Kitasatospora sp. NBC_00315: one gene and its partner. The protein of the gene in region 2 interacts with the protein of the main gene of each other region in a pairwise test. Links are inferred from orthologs where the notes say so. Each region holds a gene or a part of one and is shown on either strand. Other genes may lie near its edges.

Region 1 (11,245 bases), 3.4 Mb from region 2 along the record:
GATTCTCGGGTGCACCGCACACCGCCACGTGTTCATCCGACCCGGCCGTGCCCGCTGTCCACCGGACGGCCCAGTCCGGCGCTCCGCCGCGCGTCCGACAGCCGAGCGGCCGCGGCACGGCGACGGTCCGCGCGCCGAGGGCCGCCGACGACATCGCCGGGGCCCACCGCGCGCACGCCAACGCCTACATCACCAAGTCCTCCGACCCGGACGCGCTGACGCTGGCCGTCCGGGCCATCGACTCCTTCTTCCTGCGCACCGTCACACCGGGCTGACACCGGCCCAGGACCGACGACGCACGCCCCACGACCCACGACCCACGACGCACGACCCACGACCCACGCCCCACGGCCCACACCCCACGACCCACGACCCACGACCCACGACGCACCGTCAGGCGCGGGCCGCCGCCCGGGGCTCCTCCGCGTCCGCCAGCAGGAAGAACACCGGCGGCACGATCAGTTCGATCACCGTCAGCACCACCTGGAACCCGTCCGGCCACCCGCACGCGGCGAGCGACAGCAGGCGTCCCGCCGCACCGAGCAGGAACACCCCGGCCAGCCACCGCACCGCCGTCGCCGGGATCGGCGACTGCCGGACCACCCACAGCCAGGCCAGTCCGTAGCCCGCGAAGATCGCGCCGAAGAACCGGCCCAGGCTGTCGATCGTCGCGTCCGCCGAGCCCTCGCCGGGGATCGACGCGTTCCCCAGCAGAACGTGACCGAGCCCGATCGCCAAGCAGGCGATGCCCATCGCCCACGCGAGACCTCTGAGAAACCTGGCCGCCATGACCCACCCCTCACCCCTGGTTGACACGTGTCTACCAGAGTACGCCCGGCCAGTAGACACGCGTCAAGTAAGCTGGGTCCGTGCCTCCCCGCCAACGACTCAGCCCCGACGAACGCCGGGCTCAGCTCCTCGGCGTCGGCGCCCGGCTCTTCGCCGCGCACCCGTACGACGACGTGCTGATGGAGGACGTCGCCCACCACGCGGGCGTCTCCCGCGCCCTGCTCTACCGCCACTTCGCGAACAAGCGCGACCTCTTCGCCGCCGTCTACCAGCAAGTGGCCGACAGGTTGCTGGCCCGCACCCGCTTCGACCCCGCCGACACCCTCGTCGAACAGCTCGTCGAGGGCCTGGACGCCCACATCGAGTACTTCGCCGCCAACCGCAACACCGTGCTCGCGGCCAACCGCGTCCTCGCCGGCGACCGCGTGGTCCAGACCGTGATCGCCGACGAGCTCGACGCGCTCCGCGAACGCCTCCTCAACGTGCTTCCGCTCGCCGACGAGAGCGCCCGGGACGCCGTGTCGGGGGTGCTGAGGAGCTGGCTCGTGTTCGTCCAGGTGCTCTGCGTGGACTGGCTGACCAACGAGACCTGCACCCGCACCGAACTGCGGGACGTCTGCGTCGGTGCCGTGCTGGGCGCCCTGCGGCCCCTTCTCGCCGACGACCCGGCACCGGACTGGCCCCGGTAGGGGGCCCGGCCGGTCGGCCGCGGGGCCGCCCGCTCGACCGAAGGGGTGATTGCGACCTGCCCCGCCCCTCGTACCCGTTTGCCCGGACGAAAGCGGGATACACGCGCGGCACCACCGTGCGTGCCCGACTGGAGATCATGTGTCCTCCCGCTCCGCAGTGTTCCTGTTCGAGGTTGCCGTCCTCCTGCCCGGTGAACGGGGGTACGTGGCCTTCTGGTCGACGTGGTCGTACACGGCGGACGATCCGTTCGCCGTGCACGTGGAGTTCGATCCCGGCCCCCGCAGCAGCACCTGGGTGTTCTCCCGCGATCTCCTCGCCGAGGGCCTGGACCGGCCCTCGGGCCACGGCGACGTCCGCGTCGAACCCGATCCCGATCCCGGAAACGACCGCGTCCTCATCACCCTGCACGGGACGGACGGGCCCGCGCTGGTGGGTGTCGACACCGGCCCGCTGACCCGGTTTCTCGGCCGGACCACCGACATCGTTCCCGCCGGCGTCGAGGACTGTGAGAGCGCGATCGACGCATGGGTGGTCGCCACGCTCACCGCGAGCTGAACGGCTGCCCCGGCGCGAGGCGCCGGGGTCCGCCACGGCCGGGGCCAGGGCGGTGCGAGGGGCTACCGGCCGCCGCGCTCGTGGCGGGCGATCAGTCGCCGACGGGCGCCGGCACCGCCGGACGGAGTCTGCGGCCGGGCGGTCCAGCGCTGCGCGGGAGTACGACCGACCAGCAGGATGGCGGCGAGCAGCAGCGGGGCGCTCACCAGAACCAGGATCGACAGCATCGGTTTCCTCCTGCACTCGGCGAATGATCTTCCCTCGTCTGGCCGCGTCGAGGCGCCGCAAACCCCCGCGGCCCCGCGGCCTTCACCCGCGCCGGGACGGGACGCCGTCGGCACGCGTTCACGCGGTGGGCCGCCCGTCACCTCCGCGGTGGGCCGACCGTCACTTCTCGGCCCCGATGATGCTCCTGAGACTGCTCAGGTCCTCACCGGAGACCCCGGAGGGCTGCATGACGGCGTTCCATCCGTCGACGTACTCGGCCGCGTACTTGTGGCCGTGGCCGGCCGGAACGCCGGTGGAGAACGGAAGGTCGGCGGTGACCTGCCAGAAGGTCACGAACGGCATCCAGACCATGCCCTCCAGCACGTCCCTGCCGGGTGCCTGGCCGATCCAGTCCGGCTCGCTGAAGACGAGGCGCGGGCTCCACCAGACGATCGGATCGGACGGGTGCATGAGGTAGAGGACCCGGCTGCCCTCCCAGGGCTGACCCGTCGGCACGATGCCCGTGACCGGATCATTCGAGAAGCGTACGGTCCGCCCGTCCTTGTAGACGGGTTGGACCTCCGGGCTGCCGGCGTCACGGCGGTCGCTGAACTCCCGGAACAGGGTGTTGAAATTGGGCGGCCCGGCGAACAGCGTGCCCGCCGTGCGGTTGCGCAGGTCGTACTCTCCGCTGAAGGCGGCCTCCCCGCCGAACGAGCCCAGGCTCTCCCCCGCGACGAACAGCCGGGGTCGTTCACCGGCGGGCAGCTTCGACCAGACGTCGTAGACGGCGTCGAAGAGGTCGCGGCCCGCCTCGCGGGCCTTCGTCTGGTCGACCAGGTAGGAGATCCAGGACGGCAGGTAGGAGTACTGGAGCGCCACGGCCGCCGAGTCGCCGCCGCTGAGGTACTCGAACGTGTCGATCGAGGCCGGGTCGACCCAGCCGCTGCCGGTCGTGGTCACCACGAGCAGGTTCTTGCGCTGGAAACCGCCCGCACGGGTGAGGTCCTGAACCGCCAGAGCGGCGCGGGACTCCGTGTCGGAGGCCGAGCCCAGCCCGGCGTACGTCCTGATCGGTTCCATGGCCGGCCGGTGGGAGAACTGCGCGATGTCGCGCTCCGAAGGGCCCGTCCCGGTGAAGTTGCGCCCCTGCCGGCCCAGCGAGTCCCAGGGCACGAGGGAGTCCGGTCCGCCCGAACGCAGCGCGGATCCGGGCTGCTGCACCCCCTCGGTGGTCGTGGTGTCGCGCAGCGAGAACGTCTCGTTGGCGACGCCGACGAGACCGTCGAGCAGCAGCCCGGTGACGATCAGATAGGTGACACCGGCAGCCAGGATCCAGGCGACCGCGTGGGTGGCGCGGGGCCCGATCCAGCGCCGGAGCAGACTCGCGGCCCACCGGTAGAGGCCGCGGATCCCCCGCGCGAGCAGGAGGAGGAGGCAGAAGACCAGCGCGGCGACGAGGGGCGAGAGGACGGCGAAGAGGATGTTGTAGTCCTTCACCCCCATCAGGTTGCGGATCTCGTTCTGCCAGTACTGCCCGAGTGCGAAGAAGGCGGCGAACAGGACGAAGGCGCAGACGAGGAAGACGGCCCAGGCCCGACGCCGCGGAATCCGGGGGGCGCGATCGGCGAAAGCACGCCAGACGCAGGCGAGGAGCACCCCCAGCCCGTAGCCGATGGCGGCGGTGATGCCGACGATGAGGCCCTGGACGATCCCGCCGCGCGGCAGCAACGAAGGCGTGAAGGAGAGGCACCCCACGACGACGGCACCCCAGCACCCGGGGAGTGTGAGGTGGAGCGGAGTCCTGCGTTCGTTCGGAGCCGGCGCCGGGTCCGGCTCCGGCTCCGGCTGAGCACCGTCAGCCGCTCCGGGCGGCACCGGCCCGATCGGCGGTTCCGGTGTGTCCCTCGCCATGGCAACCTCCACCTGAATGGTCGCGCCACGAAAGCTCCGCCGCCAGCGGGGCCACTCCCGGAACACCGCCGACCACAGGAGGCGCGGGGCCACCCCCGGAGACGTCGGACCGGTTCAGCGCGCCCGCCCGCGCGGCTTCAGCGGCACGGCGGGGACGTGGGGCGCGCGCAACCGGGCACCGTCGTAGCCGCGCACCTCACCGAACCGCAGGCCCTGCTCCCACTCCTCCCGGGCCTGGGCGATCTCCGCGCCGGAGCGGCCGATGAAGTTCCACCACATCACGATCTCCTCCTCGAACGGCTCTCCGCCGAGCAGCAGGACCGCGCTGTCCGTCCGGGCCAGCAGGGGCAGTTCGCTGCGGCCGCAGCCCAGGTAGAGCAGTGAGCCGGGCTCGACCCGGACGCCGTCCACGTCCACGCTGCCGCTCATCGCCAGCACCGCGTACTCGAACTCCCGCTCCAGCGGCAGGCGCAGTTCGGCGCCCTCGGTCAGCGCCAGGTCGGCGCCCACCAGTGGGGTGTACGCGGTGCCGGGCGAGGTGGCGCCGTCGAGGGTGCCCATGATGACGGTGCCGCGCAGGCCGGGCGCCGTGACGAGCGGGAGGGCGGCGTGGTGCTCGAAGGCGGGCGCGGTGTGCCGGTGGCCGTCCGGCAGGGCGACCCAGAGCTGGGCGCCGTGCAACAGCCGGGCGTGCTCGCGGGGGGACTCCTCCGAGTGGGAGATCGCCCGGCCGGAGGTCATCAGCCCGAGCTCGTAGGGCCGTACGGTCTGCAGGCTGCCGAGGCTGTCCCGGTGCAGCACCTCGCCCTCGTGCAGCCAGCTGACGGTCTGCAGGCCCATGTGCGGGTGCGGCGGTACCTGCATACCGGGCTCGTCCGCGATGTCGTCGGGGCCGTAGTGGTCGACGAAGCACCAGGCGCCGACCATCCGCCGCCCGAGGCCGGGCAGCAGCCGGCGTACCTCGGTGCTCTCTCCCAGCTTGACCCGGCGCCCGGTCAGCAGTTCCTTGACGGGCCCCTGGTCCGCCTCGCCGCCGCAGCGGGTCGGGGAGGGGCTGAGGTCGAGATTGCTCATGTCGTCCACCGTACTGATCGGGGCCGGCCGCGCCGGGGGTCGGTACGATCATCCGCCCGGCGGGCCCGGATCGGGAAGCAGCCGCTCCCGGCGCCCCCGGCTCAGGCGGGCAGATCCGCCAGCGCGCTGCCCATGAAGGCGGTCACCTGCGGCAGGACCCGGGCCCAGAAGCCCTGGGTGTGCTCGCCGCGCGGGAAGTGCGCCTGCGCCGCACCCGGGGCCAGCGTCCGGGCCGCGCCGCAGAACGGGTCCTCGGTGCCGCACCAGACGCCGAGCGGGCTGCCGTGCGGCTGGTCCAGGTGCAGCAGCGGCTCGTGCTCGCGCCAGTCGGCCTCGGTGCTGAAACTGCCGACCGTCCGGGCGTCCGCCCAGGTACGGAAGAGGGCGGGGCTGAGGAGCGCGACCGGGCCGAAGCCCGAACCGCGGCCCCGGGCGTAGCGCAGCGCGCCGGAGCCTCCCATCGAGATGCCGAGCACACCCGCCGGGGCGCGCAGGCCCTGCTGGGCCAGTCGGCCGGGCAGCTCGCCCAGCAGCATCCGCTGGGGATCGTCGGCCCCGGTGCGGTGCCAGTACGAGGCGTCCCCACCGTCCACCGCGACCAGCGCGAACGGCGCGACTCCCGCCGCCACGGCCGCCGCCAGGAACTGCGGCAGCCCGGCGTCCACCATGCTCTGCGCGTTGCCGCCGCGCCCGTGCAGCGCGAGGCAGACCGGCAGGTCGCCCGGGCGGGCGGCGCCGGGCGGGAGCATCGTGATCATCCGCACGGTGGTGCCGCGGGCGGCCGAAGGGGCGTCGGAGCTGTTCAGCGGACCGGGCGTGACGTTCGGGACGGTGCCGTCCGGGCCGGTCAGACCGAGCACCCGGCGCAGCCGGACACCCCCCGGCAGCACGTCCTCGGCCATCGCCACGCCGGCACCGGCGCCGGCCGCCGTCAGGGTGCCCAGCCCGACGGCGGCGCGCAGCAGCGTTCGGCGTCCCACCCGGCCCGACGGTGCACCGGCACCTGTCCCGTGACCCACTGCGTCTCCCCCTTCGACGGCGAGCCCCCACTGTAGGGGCGGGCGGGTGCGCGGACGGTGCCGGGCCCGTCACCGTCGGGCGACAGCGGGCAGGCGCGCGGCCGGGCGGTGGCCACGGCAGGGGCGGACGGGCGCCGGACGGGCCGTCAGTGCGCGCAGGCCCAGGAGGCAGTGGCGGTGGCGGCCTCGGCCTGGGCGCGCAGCGCGCGGATCGCCTCCGCCGGGTCGGCCGCGCCGTACACGGCCGAGCCGGCCACGAAGACGTCCGCGCCGGCCTCGGCGCAGCGCTCGATGGTGGCGGCCGAGACGCCGCCGTCGACCTGGAGCCAGAGGTCGAGGTCGTACTTGGCGATCAGCTCCCTGGTCCGGCGGATCTTGGGCAGCATGATGTCGAGGAAGGCCTGCCCGCCGAAGCCGGGCTCGACCGTCATGATCAGCAGCATGTCGAGCTCGGGGAGCAGGTCCTCGTAGGGCTCGATCGGGGTGCCGGGCTTGAGGGCCATCGACGCCCGGGCGCCCTTGGCGCGGATCTCGCGGGCCAGCCGGACGGGCGCGGCCGCGGCCTCGACGTGGAAGGTGACGGAGCCGGCGCCGGCCTCGACGTACTGCGGCGCCCAGCGGTCCGGGTCCTCGATCATCAGGTGGAGGTCGAGCGGGGTGTCGGTGGCGCGCGCGAGGGACTCGACGACCGGGACGCCCAGCGTCAGGTTCGGGACGAAGTGGTTGTCCATCACATCGACGTGCAGCCAGTCCGCGCCCCGGACGGCCTCGGCCTCCTCGGCCAGGCGCGCGAAGTCGGCCGACAGGATGCTGGGGTTGATCTGCGCCATTTCCGATGCCTTCACAGCTGGACACGGGTGCCGGGAGCGGGCACCTCCGGCCACATCATCCCCCGGCGCGGCGGGCAGGGATGAACAGTGATACGCGCTCGTGACCCGCATCACAGGGCAGGCGCGCTATCGTGACCGCCGCCGTGATCCGTCCCCGTCCCTCCGAGGAAGGTCTTCCGATGGCCGATCTGGTCCATCCCGCCCGTGCGTTGTGGTGGCTCTTCGAGCCGGTGCACGCCGTCACCTACTTCTCCCCCGAGGGGAGGGCCGCGTACGAGGCGGCCGGATTACGCGGCAGTTGGCGCGGCTACTTCGCGGGCCGCGCCGCACCGCTCGGCGCGGTGGACGCCCCACCGGTCACCGCCGCGTTCTTCAGCTTCGCGCCCAGCATGGTCGAGCGGGCGCTGCCGGACGTCTGGAGCCGGGCCACCCCGGAGGCCGCCCTCGCCGCCCGGACCACCGGCGCGGCGGCCGCGCTGGAGCGGCTGCTGGAGCACGTCAAGCCCGAGCAGATCGAGCGGGTGACCGACCGCCTGGAGCGGGCCGCCGCCGAACTGGACTGCGCGGGCCGGGTGCTGGCCGCCGCCAACGCCGCGCTGCCCCGGCCCGAGGGTGTCCTCGGCCGGCTCTGGCAGGCCACCACCGTGATGCGCGAGCACCGGGGTGACGGGCACGTCGCGGCGCTGGTCGGCGCGGGCCTGGACGGGTGCGAGGCACTGGTGGTGCGATGTTCGCTGGACGTCCGCCGGGATTCGATGCAGCCGTACCGCGGCTGGACCGACGAGGAGTGGGACGCCGCCACCGAACGGCTGGTCGAGCGCGGCTGGCTTACCGGCCGGGGGACGATCACGGAGTGCGGCCGGATCCGGCACCAGAGCCTGGAGGCGGCCACCGACCTCGCCGCGGCCCGGGTCTGGGAGGGCTGCCGCCGCGCCGAGCTGGACCGGCTCGTCGAGGACCTCCGGCCCATCTCGGCGATCTGTCGCACCGCGTTGCCGCCGATCAACCCGATCGGGCTCCCGGCCATGGCCGGCTGAGCGTCGTCGTCCCGGAGTCGGCCCGGAGTCGGCCCCGGGTTCGGGCCGCGCAGCGTCGGCGCCGCGCGGGCCGACTCCGGACCGACGCGCCACTCCGGCGCCCACCCCAGGGTGGCCCACCCCAGGGCGGCCCGAACCCGTCAGCCCGCTCAGCCCGAGCCGTGCGGCCCGAGCACGATGCCGCGCCCCGCGTAGAACCGCGACAGATCCGGCCAGGGCACCCGGGCGAACTCCTGCGACTCCCCGGCGAAGCCGGACGGGTTGTGGATCACCAGATCACCGGCCGCGTCGCCGACCGCCAGCACCAGATGGCCGCCACGGCGCGGCGGCTCGGCGGCCCCGAGCATCCGGACGGCCGGGTGCACCGACAGCATCACCAGCTCGCCGGCCGCCAGGTGGCCCGGTATCTCGGCGGCCGGCAGCTCCGGCCGCGAGCGCGCGGCCAGCCCCCACCGCCCGCTCACGTACGCGGCGAACGGGGCGTGGATCAGCCCCTCCAGCAGCTCGCCCTTGCGCACGTACGCACCGGCGTCCAGGCATTCACCCGCAAGAGTGATGGGCGGCGGTGCCAGGCCCCACCAGTAGTCCAGTGCCATCCGCAGGCAGGCCACCCCGCACAGCCGCCAGGACCAGTACTCGTACTCCTCCGGTGTCGTCGCCCCGGACTGTCCCCACAACGGATCGTCGGCGGCGCTCAGCTGCCCCCCGATGATCTCCCGGACCAGTCCGGGGGACTCCCACTGGGAGTAGTAGGGCACCTGGTGGATGAGCTCCGCGGTGGTCGTCATGGACCGACCCTGCCACAGGCCCGCGCCGCCTTCGCGTCGAAGCGGGCCCGCGGGGCCGCGGGGCACAGCGGCAGGACCGTCGTCGTCCGTCCCCGGGACGGCGGCCTCCGGGGACGGACGACGGCGGCGCGCGGCGCCGCCCGTACCGGCGGGGTGTCCGGGCCGGTACGGCGCGTGCCGCGCGCCGCCGGTGTGCTACCAGGCGTAGTCCTCCGGCGCCGTGCGGTGGCCCGGGAAGATCTCGTCGAGGCGGTCCAGCGTCTTCTGGTCCAGGCTCACGTCCAGCGCGCGCACGGCCGCGTGCAGCTGGTCGAGCGTGCGCGGGCCGACGATCGGCGCGGTGACGGCCGGGCGGGAGAGCAGCCAGGCCAGGGCGACGTCGCCGGGCTCGTGCCCGATCTCGGCGGCGAGGTCCTCGTACGCCTGGATCTGGTCGCGCTTGGCCTCCACCGTCTCGGCCGAGCGGCCCTGGCTGCGCCGGACGCCCTCGCGCTCCTTGCGCAGAACTCCGCCGAGCAGCCCGCCGTGCAGCGGGGACCACGGGATGAGGCCGAGGCCGTAGTGCTGGGCGGCCGGGACGACCTCCAGCTCGACGGAGCGCTCCAGCAGGTTGTAGATCGACTGCTCGCTGGAGAGACCGAGGAAGTTGCGGGCCTTCGCGCTCTCCTGCGCCTGGGCGATGTGCCAGCCGGCGAAGTTGCTGGAGCCGACGTAGACGATCTTGCCCTGGGCGACCAGCACCTCCATCGCCTGCCAGATCTCCTCCCAGGGAGTCGCCCGGTCGACGTGGTGCATCTGGTAGAGGTCGATGTGGTCGGTCTGCAGGCGGCGCAGGCTGGCCTCCACCGCGCGGCGGATGTTGAGGGCGGAGAGCTTGCCCTCGTTGGGCCAGTCCCCCATGTCGCCGTAGAGCTTGGTGGCCAGGACGGTCTTCTCACGGCGGCCGCCGCCCTTGGCGAACCAGCTGCCGATGATCTCTTCGGTGCGGCCCCTGTTCTCGCCCCAGCCGTAGACGTTGGCCGTGTCGAAGAAGTTGATGCCCTGCTCGTGGGCGGTGTCCATGATCTCGTGGGCGTCGGCCTCTTCGGTGTGCGGGCCGAAGTTCATGGTGCCCAGGCAGAGACGGGAGACGGTCAGGCCGGTACGGCCGAGGTGGGTGAACTCCATGGTCCACCACCCTCCGCCGCTCCGACCGGTTTGTCCAGCACGAATCTCCGCCACGGCCGTACCGGGCCGCGCTCCGGCCGGATCGGCGCCCGCGAGCGCCGAACTCCTGACGGGCAGTGGGCCGAAGACCGCGGGCAGCACGGCGCCCACTCCGGCGCCCACTCCGGCACCCTGACCCGCCACCACCATGACCGCCCGTGACCGGGGCACTCCGGAGCGCGTACGATGCTGCGTGTACGTCACACGGTCGGCACCCCCGGCCGTGGCCGAGCCGTCGGCCGTCACGTCCGACCCACCGGCCACCGGCCACCGGACGCTGACGGAACGTCGGCCGTACGCCGGGGAAGGACGCTCCTTGGACACGGTCATCGTGCAACTGCCCGACCTCCCGGGGCTCCGGGCCACCGGCCGGACCGACCCGCCCCGGCTGCTGCGGATGGGCCCCGGCGAGAGCGCCGAGTTCGGGCGGGGCTCACCCGGACGGCCGGTCGCCATCGCGCTCGACGACCAGGCGGTCTCGCGGCGCGCGGGCGAGCTCACCGCCGCCGAGGACTACTGGCGGCTGTCCAACTTCAGCTCCGGCACCACCTATGTGGTCGAGAATCTCGAAGGCGCCGGTGAGCATCTCAAGGTCGCGCCCGGGCGGCTCGGCGCACCCGTGCCGTTCGAGTTCTCCCGGGTGGTACTGCCCTCGGTCGGCGGCGCCACCGAGTTCAAGGTCTTCGCTCCCCAACACGCCTACCTGGACGAGGCGGTGGGCCCGTGCACCGGCGAGCACACGGTGAGCCCGTTCGCCCTGGACCCGACCTCCAAGTACTTCCTGGTCCTGCTGGCGCTCTGCGAACCGCGACTGCGGTCGGCCGCCGCCGCCGTCCCCGGGGCGACCGAGGTGGTCGAGCGCCTGCGCGGTCTGCCGGGCTGCGGCGACCTGAGCAGATCCGCCGTCAACTACCACATCGACTACCTCGCGGGCAGCAAACTCCGGCTGCGCGAGGACGAGCGCCGCGCCCCTGCCGGTACGACCCGGACGGCCGACGCGGCCCGGACGGCGGGTGCGGTCCGGACGGCCGGCGGGAAGCGCGAGGAACTCGTGGCCCTCGCCCTGCGGTTCGACCTGGTCAGGGAGGAGCACCTGGCCCTGCTGCCGAGCCGCCGGAGCGTCTGAGCGCGACCCG
Region 2 (11,177 bases):
ACGGCGTGCTGTGCGTTCGGCGGGCACCAGGCGCCCTCGCCGACGGCGAGGTCGGGTACCTGGGCGTTGTCGCCGGCGGCCCATACGTAGTCGAAGCCCTGGACCTGAAGGGTCGGCGCGGTGTCGACGTGGCCACGGGGGCCGAGCGGCAGGCCGAAGTTGTTCAGGATCGGGTTGGGCTTGACGCCCGCCGTCCACACGATGGTGGAGGCGTCGGCCTCGACGCCGTTCTTCAGCACGACGTGCCGGTCGACGCAGGAGTCCATCGAGGTCTCGATGTAGATCTCGATGTTGCGCTCTTCGAGCTTCTCCTTGGTCCACAGACCGAGGTCCGGGCCCATCTCCGGGAGGATGCGGTTGGCCGCCTCCACCAGGATGAAGCGCATGTCGTCGCGGCTGACGGTCTTGTAGATCTTCGCCGCGTCCCGCGCCATGTCCTCGACCTCGGCGATGGTCTCGACGCCGGCGAAGCCGCCGCCGATGACCACGAAGGTGAGGGCCTTGCGACGGACGTCCGGGTCCGTGGTGGACTCGGCCTTGTCCAGCTGCGCCATGACGTGGTTGCGGAGGCTGATCGCCTCTTCGACCGTCTTCATGCCGATGCCGTGCTCGGCCAGACCGGGGATCGGGAAGGTACGGGAGACCGAGCCGGTGGCCACGACGAGGTAGTCGAAGGGCAGCTCGTAGGTCCCGCCGGCCGGCGGCGCGATGGTGGCGACCTTGCGCGCGTGGTCCACACCGGTCACGTGACCGGTGAGCACCTCCGCGTTCTTGAGGGCGCTGCGCAGCGGCGCGACGAGGTTGCGAGGCGCGACGTTGCCGCCGGCCGCCTCGGGGAGGAAGGGCAGGTACGTCATGTACGACCGCGGGTCGACGACCGTGACGGTCGCCTCCCCGTAGCGCATCTTCTTGAGGATGCGCATCGCGGCATACAGGCCGACGTAACCACCGCCGACAATGAGGATGCGAGGACGCTCCGTGGTGCTCATATCCGAAAGTATCCAGCACCGTCCGAGGCGCCCCTCGTGAGGCCCGTCACAGGGGTCTGGACACCCCGTGCTACACTACGCGGCCACTTCTGGCGCCGAACGGTCCCTCCGGGGCTTGCGCTCACCGGCCGAGCCCGCCGGCTGTGAGTGCGCCGGTTCGGACAACCCTCGTGAGCAGCAACGATCCTTGCGCCACCCGGGTTCCCGCCACTGATTTCGATTCCGTCGCCCGATCGCGAGGCCGACCTGCGAACCAACGGGCGCGATCGCCGGACGACCTTCGGTCCCAGATATCGGACACCCGAGGGCGCAGAGTGTGCCAAAAGGGCGGCGAAAGGCCGGATCCTCATGTGAAGAAATTCACGAAGTTTCTCGCGGGACCCTGTGCGCGCCACGGCCCCGGGCGCTCGGTGGGCGCTCCGGGGCCGTGAGGGTAAGCCCCGAAAGGGGCCTGGGCCACCGACCGGAGCCGGCCGGCCGACGGGCGGGCGGCCACCGACCGGAGCCGGCCGGCGGGCGGCCCGGATCTCCCGGGACGCCGTCGGGACCTCTCAGACGAGACTCCAGGCGATGCCGTCCAGGATGTCGTGCTCGCTGACGACCACCTCGTCGGCGCCGGTCCGCGTCATGATCTCCAGCAGTTCCAGGGCGCCCGCGGCGATCACGTCCACCCGGCCCGGGTGCATCGCCGGGATCGCCGCCCGTTCGGCGTGGGTGGAGCTCAGCAGCCGCCCGGCGATCTCCGCGACCTCGTCCCGCGAGATCCGCGAGTGGTGGATCCGGGCGGAGTCGTACTCGGGCAGCTCCAGCGCGATCGCGGACACCGTGGTGACGGTGCCGGCCAGGCCCACGAGGGTGGCCGCGCCGCTCAGCGGGACGGCCTCGGCCGCCTTGTCCAGCTCGCCCCTGATGTGCGCCTTGGCGGCGGAGATCTGGCCCAGCGTGGGCAGTTCGGCCCCCGCGAAGTGCCGCTCGGTCAGCCGGACGCAGCCGAGGTCGACCGAGCGGGCGGCCTCGACGTCGTCCGTGCCCAGCACGAACTCGGTCGACCCGCCGCCCAGGTCGAACACCAGGTACGGAGTGGGGAACTGACCGCCGGTGAGCTCCTTGGTCGCGCCGACGAAGGACAGCCGCGCCTCCTCGTCACCGCTGACCACCTCGGGCGCCACGCCCAGGATGTCGCGCACCCCGCTGGTGTACTCGTCGCTGTTCTCGGCGTCCCGCGAGGCGCTGGTGGCCACGAAGCGGATCCGCTCCGGCGTCACCCCGTAGGAGGTGATCACCTCGGCGTACTCGCGGCAGGCCGCGAAGGTCCGCTCCAGGGCCTCGGGCGCCAGCCGGCCGGTGCGGTCGACGCCCTGGCCCAGCCGGTTGATGACCATCCGTCGGTCGAGGTCGGTGATCGCGCCGGTCCCGGGGTCGAGGTCGGCGACCAGGAGCCGGATCGAGTTGGTGCCGCAGTCGATCGCGGCGACCCGGGTGGTGCCCATCAGCTCTCCTCCTCGGCCGCGCGCTTCTTCGCCGCGCGCTCTGCGGCCAGTCGTTCCTTGGCCGCGATCACGGCCGCGTGGTCCTCTGCCCCGGCCCGCTTCGCGGCGACCTTCTCCGCGCTCTCGGCCACCTCGGCGGCGGAGACGCAGGGGCCCTTGGCCCACCAGTCCTCCAGCATCCCGATCGCCTCATCGCCGAGCGGGTTCACACCGGGCCCGGCCGCCAGCGAGTGGCCGACCAGCACGTGCAGGCACTTCACCCGGTCCGGCATGCCGCCGGCGCTGGGGAAGCCCTCCAGCACCTCGATCGCGTCCCGGCGGGCGATGTAGTCCTCGTGCGCCTTCTGGTAGGCGGCGGCGAGCTGCGGGTCCTCGGCGAGCCGGGCCGTCTGCTCCTTCATCACGCCGTCCGCCTCCAGGGTGCCGATCAGCGAGGCGGCCTTGGGGCAGGTCAGGTAGTAGAGGGTCGGGAACGGCGTACCGTCCGCGAGCCGCGGGGCCGTCTCGACGACGTCCGGGTTGCCGCACGGGCAGCGGTGCGCCACCCCGCGCAGACCACGCGGGACGCGGCCGAGCTGGGCGGCGATGGCCGCGACGTCGTGGTCGGCGACGGCGGGGGCGTCGGAACCGGCGGGGGTGTTCTCAGTGGTCATGGGGCGCTGTCTCTTGCGGGGACGGGGATGGGGACGGGGGCCTGGGCGACCGGGGCGGCGGGCGCGGCGTCGGCCGCGTCGACCGAGTCCCAGATGCTCGCGTACCAGGGTTCGGCGGCCTTCGCCGGGCCGGCGGCGGAGGTGCCGGCGGCGGTGCCGCCGTCGGCCGGGGCGGGTGTCCTGGCGGCTCCGGCGGCCGGGTCGACCGAGATGTACGGGGTCTCACCCGGCATCGCGTAGTGCAGCCGGGCGCGGGCCTGCGCCTTGACGAACTCCGGATCCTGCCAGCGCGCCTTCTCCCGGCGGAGTTCCTCGACCTGCTGCCTGGCGTGTTCGGCCCTGGCGCGCTGGGCGGAGATCTCGGAGCGCTGGGAGATGAACTGCCGGGTCGGGTAGGCCAGGATCGCCACCAGCGAACAGAGCACCAGGACGAGGACGGTCGCCCGGCTCGTGAAGCGCGGACGCCCCGCGAAGCCCGGAATCTTCCAGCCTGCCATCTCCCGTTACCCCTCCTGGTCGCGCCGGTGCCCCGGCCCCCACCCTACGGGGTGAGAGCCGGGGCACCGGTGCAGCGGCTGTGTGTCAGCCGGGTACTGGAGGGCGTCGCCCCCGTACCCGCCGAGGCGACTACTCCGCCGCGCGGAAGCGCGGGAAGGCGCCGCGGCCGGCGTACTCGGCGGCGTCGTCGAGGATCTCCTCGATGCGCAGCAGCTGGTTGTACTTGGCGACGCGCTCGGAGCGGGCCGGGGCGCCGGTCTTGATCTGGCCGCAGTTGGTGGCGACGGCGAGGTCCGCGATGGTGACGTCCTCGGTCTCACCGGAGCGGTGCGACATCATGCAGCGGTAGCCGTTGCGCTGGGCCAGCTCGACGGCGTCCAGGGTCTCGGTGAGCGAGCCGATCTGGTTGACCTTCACCAGCAGCGCGTTGGCGGTGCCGGTCTCGATGCCGCGGGCGAGGCGGGTCGGGTTGGTGACGAACAGGTCGTCGCCGACCAGCTGGACCTTGTCACCGAGCTTGACGGTCATGGCCTTCCAGCCGTCCCAGTCCTGCTCGTCCAGCGGGTCCTCGATGGAGACCAGCGGGTAGGCGGCGACCAGCTCGGCGTAGTAGTCGATGAGCTCGGCCGAGGAAAGGCCCTTGCCCTCGAACTGGTAGGCGCCGTCCTTGTAGAACTCGGAGGCGGCGACGTCGAGCGCCAGCGCGACGTCCTTGCCGGGCACGTAGCCGGCCTTCTTGATGGCCTCGACGATGAGGTCGAGCGCCTCGCGGTTGCTCTCCAGGTTCGGGGCGAAGCCGCCCTCGTCGCCGAGGCCGGTGGAGAGGCCGCGCTCCTTCAGGACGCCCTTGAGCGTGTGGTAGACCTCGACGCCCCAGCGGACGGCCTCGGAGAAGGACTCCGCGCCGATCGGAGCGATCATGAACTCCTGGATGTCGACGTTGGAGTCCGCGTGCGAGCCGCCGTTGAGGATGTTCATCATCGGGACGGGCAGGACGTGCGCGTTCGGGCCGCCGAGGTAGCGGAACAGCGGCAGGTCCGAGGCCTCGGAGGCGGCGTGCGCGACGGCCAGCGAGACGCCCAGGATGGCGTTGGCGCCGAGCGAGGACTTGTCCGGGGTGGCGTCCAGGTCGAGCATGGCCTGGTCGATCAGGCGCTGCTCGGTGGCGTCGTAGCCGACCAGCTCCGGGCCGATCTGCTCGATGACGGCCAGAACGGCCTTCTCCACGCCCTTGCCGAAGTAGCGGTTCTTGTCACCGTCACGCAGCTCCAGCGCCTCGAAAGCACCGGTCGAGGCGCCCGAGGGGACAGCGGCACGGCCGGTGCTGCCGTCGTCGAGACCGACCTCGACCTCGACCGTGGGGTTGCCACGCGAGTCGAGAATCTCACGGGCTACGACGACATCAATGGACGGCACGAGGCATCTCCTAGCGGAAGCAGGTACCCGCAAACTGTTGTGGTGTCTGCGGATGATTGCGGAGTCGTTACGACCAGAGCCTAACCGCAAGGGCTCGCTGGGCCACGTCGGCCCGGGTCCCGTCTCAGGGTGTGGCCCGGCTACCCGTCAGTAGTTCACCTGGATGCCGCGCGGGATGCACCCAGAGCAGAACGAAGGGGGCCGTACCGGATATGTACGACCGCCGCACCCGCCTCTCGGGCGGCCCGCCCGGCCCGGGCCCGCGCGCGGGCGGGCCCGGACCGGGGGTCAGGCCCGCCCGAGATCCAGGACCTGACCCGGCACGATGAGGTCCGGGTCGCCGCCGACGACCGGACGGTTGCCGTCGTACAGCGCGCTCCAGCCGCCGGCCACGCCCTGGCCGCCGGCGATGGAACCGAGGGTGTCGCCGCTCTGCACGGTGTAGCTCCGGCCGCCGGTGACGGGAGCGGTGGCCGTGGCGGCCGCGGCCTGCGGGGCGGCCTGCGCGGCGGCGCCCGCGTACTGGTCGTAGACGCTGCGGTGGCTGGTCCAGTACCAGTCGCCGTTGTCCTGGTACCAGAAGACCCGGGCGTCCGCGTCCCAGCCCGTACGGCCGGTGAAGTCGGGGTTCCGGTCGGCCGTGTCGTCCGACCGGTCCGCCCCCGGCGGCGCGGCGGCCGAGCGGGAGTCGGCCGAGCGGGAGTCGGCCGAGGACTCCGCGGAGGAGGACTCGGTGACGGAGTCGGAGGTGTCGGCCTGGGCGGCCGGGCCGCCCTTGCGCAGGCCGGCCTTGCCCGAGCAGACCGGCCAGGCGCCGGGCCCCTGCGCGGCGAGCACCTTCTCCGCGACCGAGATCTGCTGCCCCTTACTGGCCCGGTGCGCCTGTGGGGCGTACTGGCCGCCGCCGTAGGCCTTCCAGGTGCTCTGACTGAACTGCAGCCCGCCGTAGTACCCGTTGCCGGTGTTGATGCTCCAGTTCCCGCCGCTCTCGCACTGGGCCACCTTGTCCCAGATGGTGACGGGGGCCGCGTGGGCGCCGGTGGCGGTGAGGAGCGGCATCGAGAGGCCGATGCCGGCCACGCCCGCCACGGCGATGACCTTCTCGGTCCGGGTACGACGACGGTGACGACCGTTACCAACGAACAGCATGAGGATGTCCCTCTCCGCACGCCTGCGAGGTGAGCTGTCGGGTTCGGACCGGGAGGTGGCCCGGCCGCCGGTCGCAGGAACGATCCTGCTAGGGCGGCTTCACCCCAAGCCGTGGGGAACGGCAGAAAAACCTGGGTCCCCCGCCCCTGCCCGAGGGTCTGGTCGGTTTCCCGGAGGCGCGGCGGGCAGGACTCGGCGTTCCGCGCACGGGGCTCGCAGCTGCGAACTGCAGGGAGAGTAGACAGATCCTCAGATCAATCACAAGCTCATATCGCTCACATCACGCGGAAATTACGACAAGCATTGGATCGTCTACAAACCACACCCATATGTACGGATTGATACGCCTTCTGACCGCCCATGACCGGTTCTGTCCGACACGCCGTCAGGGCGAGTCGACCGGATCCGACGCCTTCTCCGGCGTGAATTCGATCGGCAGTTCCCGCAGTCCGCGCATGATCAGGCCACCGCGCCAGCGCAGATCGGCCGGATCCGCCGCGAGGCGCAGATCGGGCAGCCGGGTCAGCAGCGTCGCCAGCGCGGCCTGCCCCTCCAGTCGGGCCAGCGGGGCGCCGATGCAGTAGTGGATGCCGTGACCGAACCCCAGGTGCGGGTTGTCCTTGCGGGCGAGGTCGAGCGTGTTCTCGTCGGCGAACCGGGCCGGGTCGCGGTCGGCCGCCGCCAGCACCACCAGCACCGGATCACCCACCGGGATGTCCACCCCGCCGATGGCCAGCGGCTCGGTGGCGAACCGCCAGGTGGCCAGCTCCACCGGACCGTCGTAGCGGAGCAGCTCCTCGATCCCGGTCTCCAGCAGCCCGCGCTCGCCACGCGCGAGGGAGCCCTGGAGCAGATCGAGCTGCCCCGGGTTCCGGAACAGCGCGTACATGCCGTTGCCGATCAGGTTGATCGTCGTCTCGAATCCCGCGAAGAGGAGGACGAAGCACATCGCCGCGGCCTCGTTCTCGGTGAGGTGCTCCCCGTGGTCGCTCGCCCGGATCAGATCGGAGATCAGGTCGTCCCCGAGATCGGCCCGCTTGCGGTGGATCAGCTCCAGCAGGTACGCCCGGATCCGCTTCACCGCCCTGGCCACCCCGCCGCGCGGGCCGCCGCCGTGCCGGATCATCATCGCGGCCCAGTCGCGGAAGTCGTCCTGGTCCTCCGGAGGAACCCCCAGCAGGTCGCAGATCGCGTAGATGGGGAGGGGGAAGGCGAACTCGTGGATCAGATCGGCCGATCCGCGCGCCGCGAAGGAGTCGAGCAGGCGGTCGGTCAGCTGCTGGACCCTCGGTCCGAACTCGGCCACCCGGCGCGGGGTGAACGCCTTGGAGACCAGTCGGCGCAACCGGGTGTGGTCCGGCGGGTCGATGTTGAGCAGGTGCGTCATGAGGTCCGCCTGCCGCTCCCCCGGAATGCCCACCCGGCCCGTGCGGTGCGCCTGCTCGCTGTGATGGGCGGGATTCTTGGAGAGCCGGCCGTCGGCCAACGCCTGTCGGGCGTCCGCGTACCGGGTGACCAGCCAGGCCTCCACCCCGCTGGGGAGGGTCGTGCGGTGCACGGGGGCGTGCTCGCGCAACCACGCGTAAGCGGGGTACGGATCGGCGGCGAACTCCCACGTGAACAGGGGCGGCTGGGCGGGCGCCCCACCGGAGCGCTGCGGTTCGGGCTGGTCGGTGTGCGGCTGAACAGGCATGTCCCGACGGTATCCGGTGGGCCGAAGGCGTGAGCCTGGTCACCTGATGGGTAATCCCTGTCGCAGAGGGTCGTGACGTGCCTAGGATCCTCCGACATGTCTTTGGTGGGCGCCGTGCGGTGTCGCCCACAGGGAGGAGCGCACCGTGCGGGTAACCGGGGCAGTGGTGGTCATCGCGGTACTGAGGGGCGGCTCGGGGGCCGACCTGGCCCGCCGGTTCACGGCCGCCGGAGCCGCCGGGGTGCTCATCGCCGACGAGGACCCCAACCACGCCGAGGACCTCGCCGCCGAACTCGACCGTCCGGGCTGCCCGGTCGTCGGGGTGTGCGGCGACATCCGGCGCCCGAGCGACGTCGCCGCCCTGGTCGACACCGCCGAGAAGCACCTCGGCCCGATCGACCTCTTCTGCGTGTCCGGCCCGGGCGGCGAGCGGATCGTCCCGCTCGCCGACCTCCCCCACCACCTCGGCCGGCTCGCCGAACTGCTCGCCCTGGTCGGCGAGGCGATCGGCGAGGTCGTCCCGCAGCAGCGCCGCGCCGCCGAGGACGAGCCCGCGTACGCCACCGTCGCCGCCCTCGGCGCCGTGCCCGCCGTGCCCGCCGTCACCGCCGTGGCCGCCGTGGCCGAGCAGGCCTGAGCCCGCCCCTCCCCCGGTCGGCCGTGCGGCGGGCGGTCGCAACCACCGCCGGTCGGGTCGGTCGCCCGTCCGTGCGCCCGTCCGTGCGTGCGTGCGTCCGTGCGTCCACCGATCGGCATGCCTGCCGGCCGGTACGTCAGTCCGTCAGGCCCTCCGCGGCCCGCACGTCCCGGCGGTAGCCCCGCGCCGCCGCCCGGAGGGCGGCGTCCACGTCCACGTCCGCGTCGTGCGCCCGCTGCGCCACCGCGAGCAGCAGACGCCCCGCGGAGTCCGCGGTCAGCTGGGCCGGCAGCTCGTACGGGGCGTCCGGCACGCCGGTGAACCCCGCCCGCCGCACCCGGGAGACCAGCTTCGCCGCGTACGCCAGGGCCGGCAGCCCGGCCGGCACGCCGTCCAGCACCGACTCACGCTGCTTCTCGGCGGCCTTCAGCTGCTCCCAGTTGGCCTCGACCTCGGCCGCGCCACCGGCCTCCACGTCACCGAAGACGTGCGGGTGGCGGTACATCAGCTTCTCGACGATGTCGCCCGCGACGTCGTCGATGGAGAACGGGTCCTGTGCGTCCTCCTCCGCGATCCGGGAGTGGAAGAACACCTGGAGCAGGACGTCCCCCAGCTCCTCGCGGAGGGTCTCACGATCCCCCTCCTCGATCGCCTCCACCAGCTCGAAGGCTTCCTCCACCAGGTACTTCACCAGCGACGCGTGGGTCTGCTCGGCGTCCCACGGGCAACCGCCGGGCGAGCGCAGCCGGTCCATCACCGAGACCAGGTCCAGCAGCCGGGCGCCGGGCAGGTCGTACGAGCCGGGCAGCAGCTCGATCTCCGGGACGGCGCCGGCCTCCTCGACCGCGAGCCTGGCCAGCGCGTCCGTCAGCCCGGGGTCGCCGTCGGGACCGCCCAGCCAGAGCGTGACCGGCACCCGGGCGTCCGACAGCAGGCGGGCGAGCGACGGAGCCGTCCCCCGTTCGACGATCTCCACCCGGACGCCCGCCTGCCGCAGGGCCGGCAGTTGCGGGTGGTCCGGGTCGCCCGCGAGCACCCGGTCGGCGCCGCGCAGGGCCTCCCAGGCCGGCCAGGAGAGCAGACCGGGGGCGACCCGGTGGGTGGTGGTGAGCAGGATCAGCTTCGGAACGGGCACAGTCGAGGTCACGTTCCGAACCTACCCGGCCGCCGCCCCCCACCGGGTCGCCCCCGGGCCTCAAGGAGCGGCGGTGGAACCCTCCGGGGCCCCGGCCGGCACCAGGGCCGCCCGCTGCGCGTCCCACCGGCCGTACCGGGGATTGACCCGGACCCCGAGCCCGGTCGCGGCCTCGGCCAGCGCACGGCGTACCGCCGCGTCCCCCGTACCCGTCCCGGCGTCCAGGCCCTGCGCCGCGGCCAGCAGCCGGATGCCCGCCTGCTGGCGGTAGTAGCCGTCGGCCCCGGTGGCCGGCACGCCCCGCAGGGCCAGCAGCCGGTCCAGTCGCACCGCGTCTGCGCCCGCCGGGCCGGATGCGCCGGCGCCGACCCCGTCCTGCGCCCGGGCGTCCGCGACGTCCCCCGCCGCCACGCTCAGCCCGCGATCGGCGAGCGCCCGGGCCACCAGCGCGTCGAGGATCAGCTCGGCGACGGCGCGCTGCGCGAGCTCCCCCGTCCCGCCCGGCTCGGCGGCCGCCGCCGCCCGCAGGCCGGTGGCCCGCGCCTGCACGTCCGCCAGGCTGATCCGCTCACCGCCCACCACGGCCGCCGCCCCCGCCTGGAGCGGACCACCGCAGGAGGTGAGGGACGCGGCGGCGAGCAGCACCGCGGCAAGGGCGACGGCGACCCGACGGTTCATACGTGCCTCCCCTCCGGGCGGGTTCGGTCGGCCGGCGGCACGCGGGAGGGCGGTCGGCCGGACGCCTCCGAGCGTAGGACGGCGCACCCCCGGTCGCGGGGACGCTGCGCCGAACGAGCCGGGCCGCGCCGCCGCCCCGAGCTGGGCGGCGGGCCGGCCGCGCGTCACCGCTGGGCGTGCCGCCGCCCCCGCTAGCCGGTCGCGTACGGGTTGCCCGGGGCGGGTACGGCCCAGCCGGCGGCGCGGGGGTCGGGGGGCGGGGCGCGAACGTCAGGCCCAGCTCCGCCAGGCACTCGGCCACCCGCAGGTGCTCCAGCGCGGGTCCTCCCTGCGGGCCGCCCTCGGCGGCCGCGGCGAGCCGGCGGTACTCCGGCAGTGCCTCCCGGTGGCGGCGCTGCTTCACCAGGGTGCGGGCGTGGATGGTCGCGAACCAACATCGCCCCGGGCGAGAGCGGCAAGGGCTTCGTCACCTTCGAGGTCCCCAAGGACGCCAAGCTCGCCAAGATCCAGTTCGGCCTGGACAGCGGCTTCGCCGACCAGACCGGCCAGTGGACCATCGGCTGACCGCCCGCCGCCACCGGGCCCGGGCGCTGCCCGAGCACGGAAGGGTCAGCGGATCACGCGCCGTCCGCCGGGCGCTGCCGCCCGGCGGCGAGGAACTCCCGGGCCCCGGCCCGGACGGCCGCCCAGTCGGTGGCGGGAGTGCGCGTGCGGGCCCGTTCCAGCCGGGCCGACCGGCCTTCGTGGTCACGGCGGAGCTGCTCGACGTCCAGGCCCACGCCGGGCGGCCCGCCGGCGGCCTCCAGGGCGGCGACGCGTCGCTCCATCGCCGCCAGCAG

Evidence for each region.
Region 1: the proteins of eno (region 2) and rpe interact in binary tests that used the Escherichia coli proteins (3 or more experiments, as listed by UniProt). The link is inferred for Kitasatospora sp. NBC_00315 from one-to-one orthologs.

What each region holds. Positions count from the first base shown.
Region 1 is NZ_CP108025.1:6,876,114-6,887,358, reverse strand. What follows is about bases 5,237-8,134. They hold rpe (ribulose-phosphate 3-epimerase), read right to left. Parts: upstream 7,079-8,134; coding sequence 6,395-7,078; downstream 5,237-6,394. Other genes in these bases: OG823_RS28885 (hypothetical protein), read left to right, coding at 7,258-8,115; OG823_RS28895 (alpha/beta hydrolase), read right to left, coding at 5,331-6,209. Outside these bases: OG823_RS28930 (hypothetical protein), read left to right, coding at 48-275; OG823_RS28925 (DUF4345 domain-containing protein), read right to left, coding at 394-789; OG823_RS28920 (TetR/AcrR family transcriptional regulator), read left to right, coding at 870-1,478; OG823_RS28915 (SsgA family sporulation/cell division regulator), read left to right, coding at 1,618-2,034; OG823_RS28910 (hypothetical protein), read right to left, coding at 2,097-2,261; OG823_RS28905 (alpha/beta hydrolase), read right to left, coding at 2,422-3,999; OG823_RS28900 (pirin family protein), read right to left, coding at 4,270-5,229; OG823_RS28880 (C39 family peptidase), read right to left, coding at 8,265-8,903; OG823_RS28875 (aldo/keto reductase), read right to left, coding at 9,099-10,070; OG823_RS28870 (serine/threonine protein kinase), read left to right, coding at 10,426-11,235. UniProt on the Escherichia coli protein: Catalyzes the reversible epimerization of D-ribulose 5-phosphate to D-xylulose 5-phosphate.
Region 2 is NZ_CP108025.1:3,434,194-3,445,370, forward strand. The notes cover bases 2,904-5,733. They hold eno (phosphopyruvate hydratase), read right to left. Parts: upstream 5,047-5,733; coding sequence 3,760-5,046; downstream 2,904-3,759. Other genes in these bases: OG823_RS13780 (DUF501 domain-containing protein), read right to left, coding at 2,904-3,132; OG823_RS13785 (septum formation initiator family protein), read right to left, coding at 3,129-3,629; OG823_RS13795 (transglycosylase family protein), read right to left, coding at 5,335-5,733. Outside these bases: OG823_RS13770 (NAD(P)/FAD-dependent oxidoreductase), read right to left, coding at 1-989; OG823_RS13775 (exopolyphosphatase), read right to left, coding at 1,541-2,479; more of OG823_RS13780, read right to left, coding at 2,479-2,903; more of OG823_RS13795, read right to left, coding at 5,734-6,195; OG823_RS13800 (cytochrome P450), read right to left, coding at 6,581-7,888; OG823_RS13805 (SDR family NAD(P)-dependent oxidoreductase), read left to right, coding at 8,034-8,525; OG823_RS13810 (MazG family protein), read right to left, coding at 8,662-9,672; OG823_RS13815 (hypothetical protein), read right to left, coding at 9,721-10,338; OG823_RS13820 (hypothetical protein), read left to right, coding at 10,714-10,902; OG823_RS13825 (DUF5984 family protein), read right to left, coding at 10,956-11,177. UniProt on the Escherichia coli protein: Catalyzes the reversible conversion of 2-phosphoglycerate (2-PG) into phosphoenolpyruvate (PEP). It is essential for the degradation of carbohydrates via glycolysis.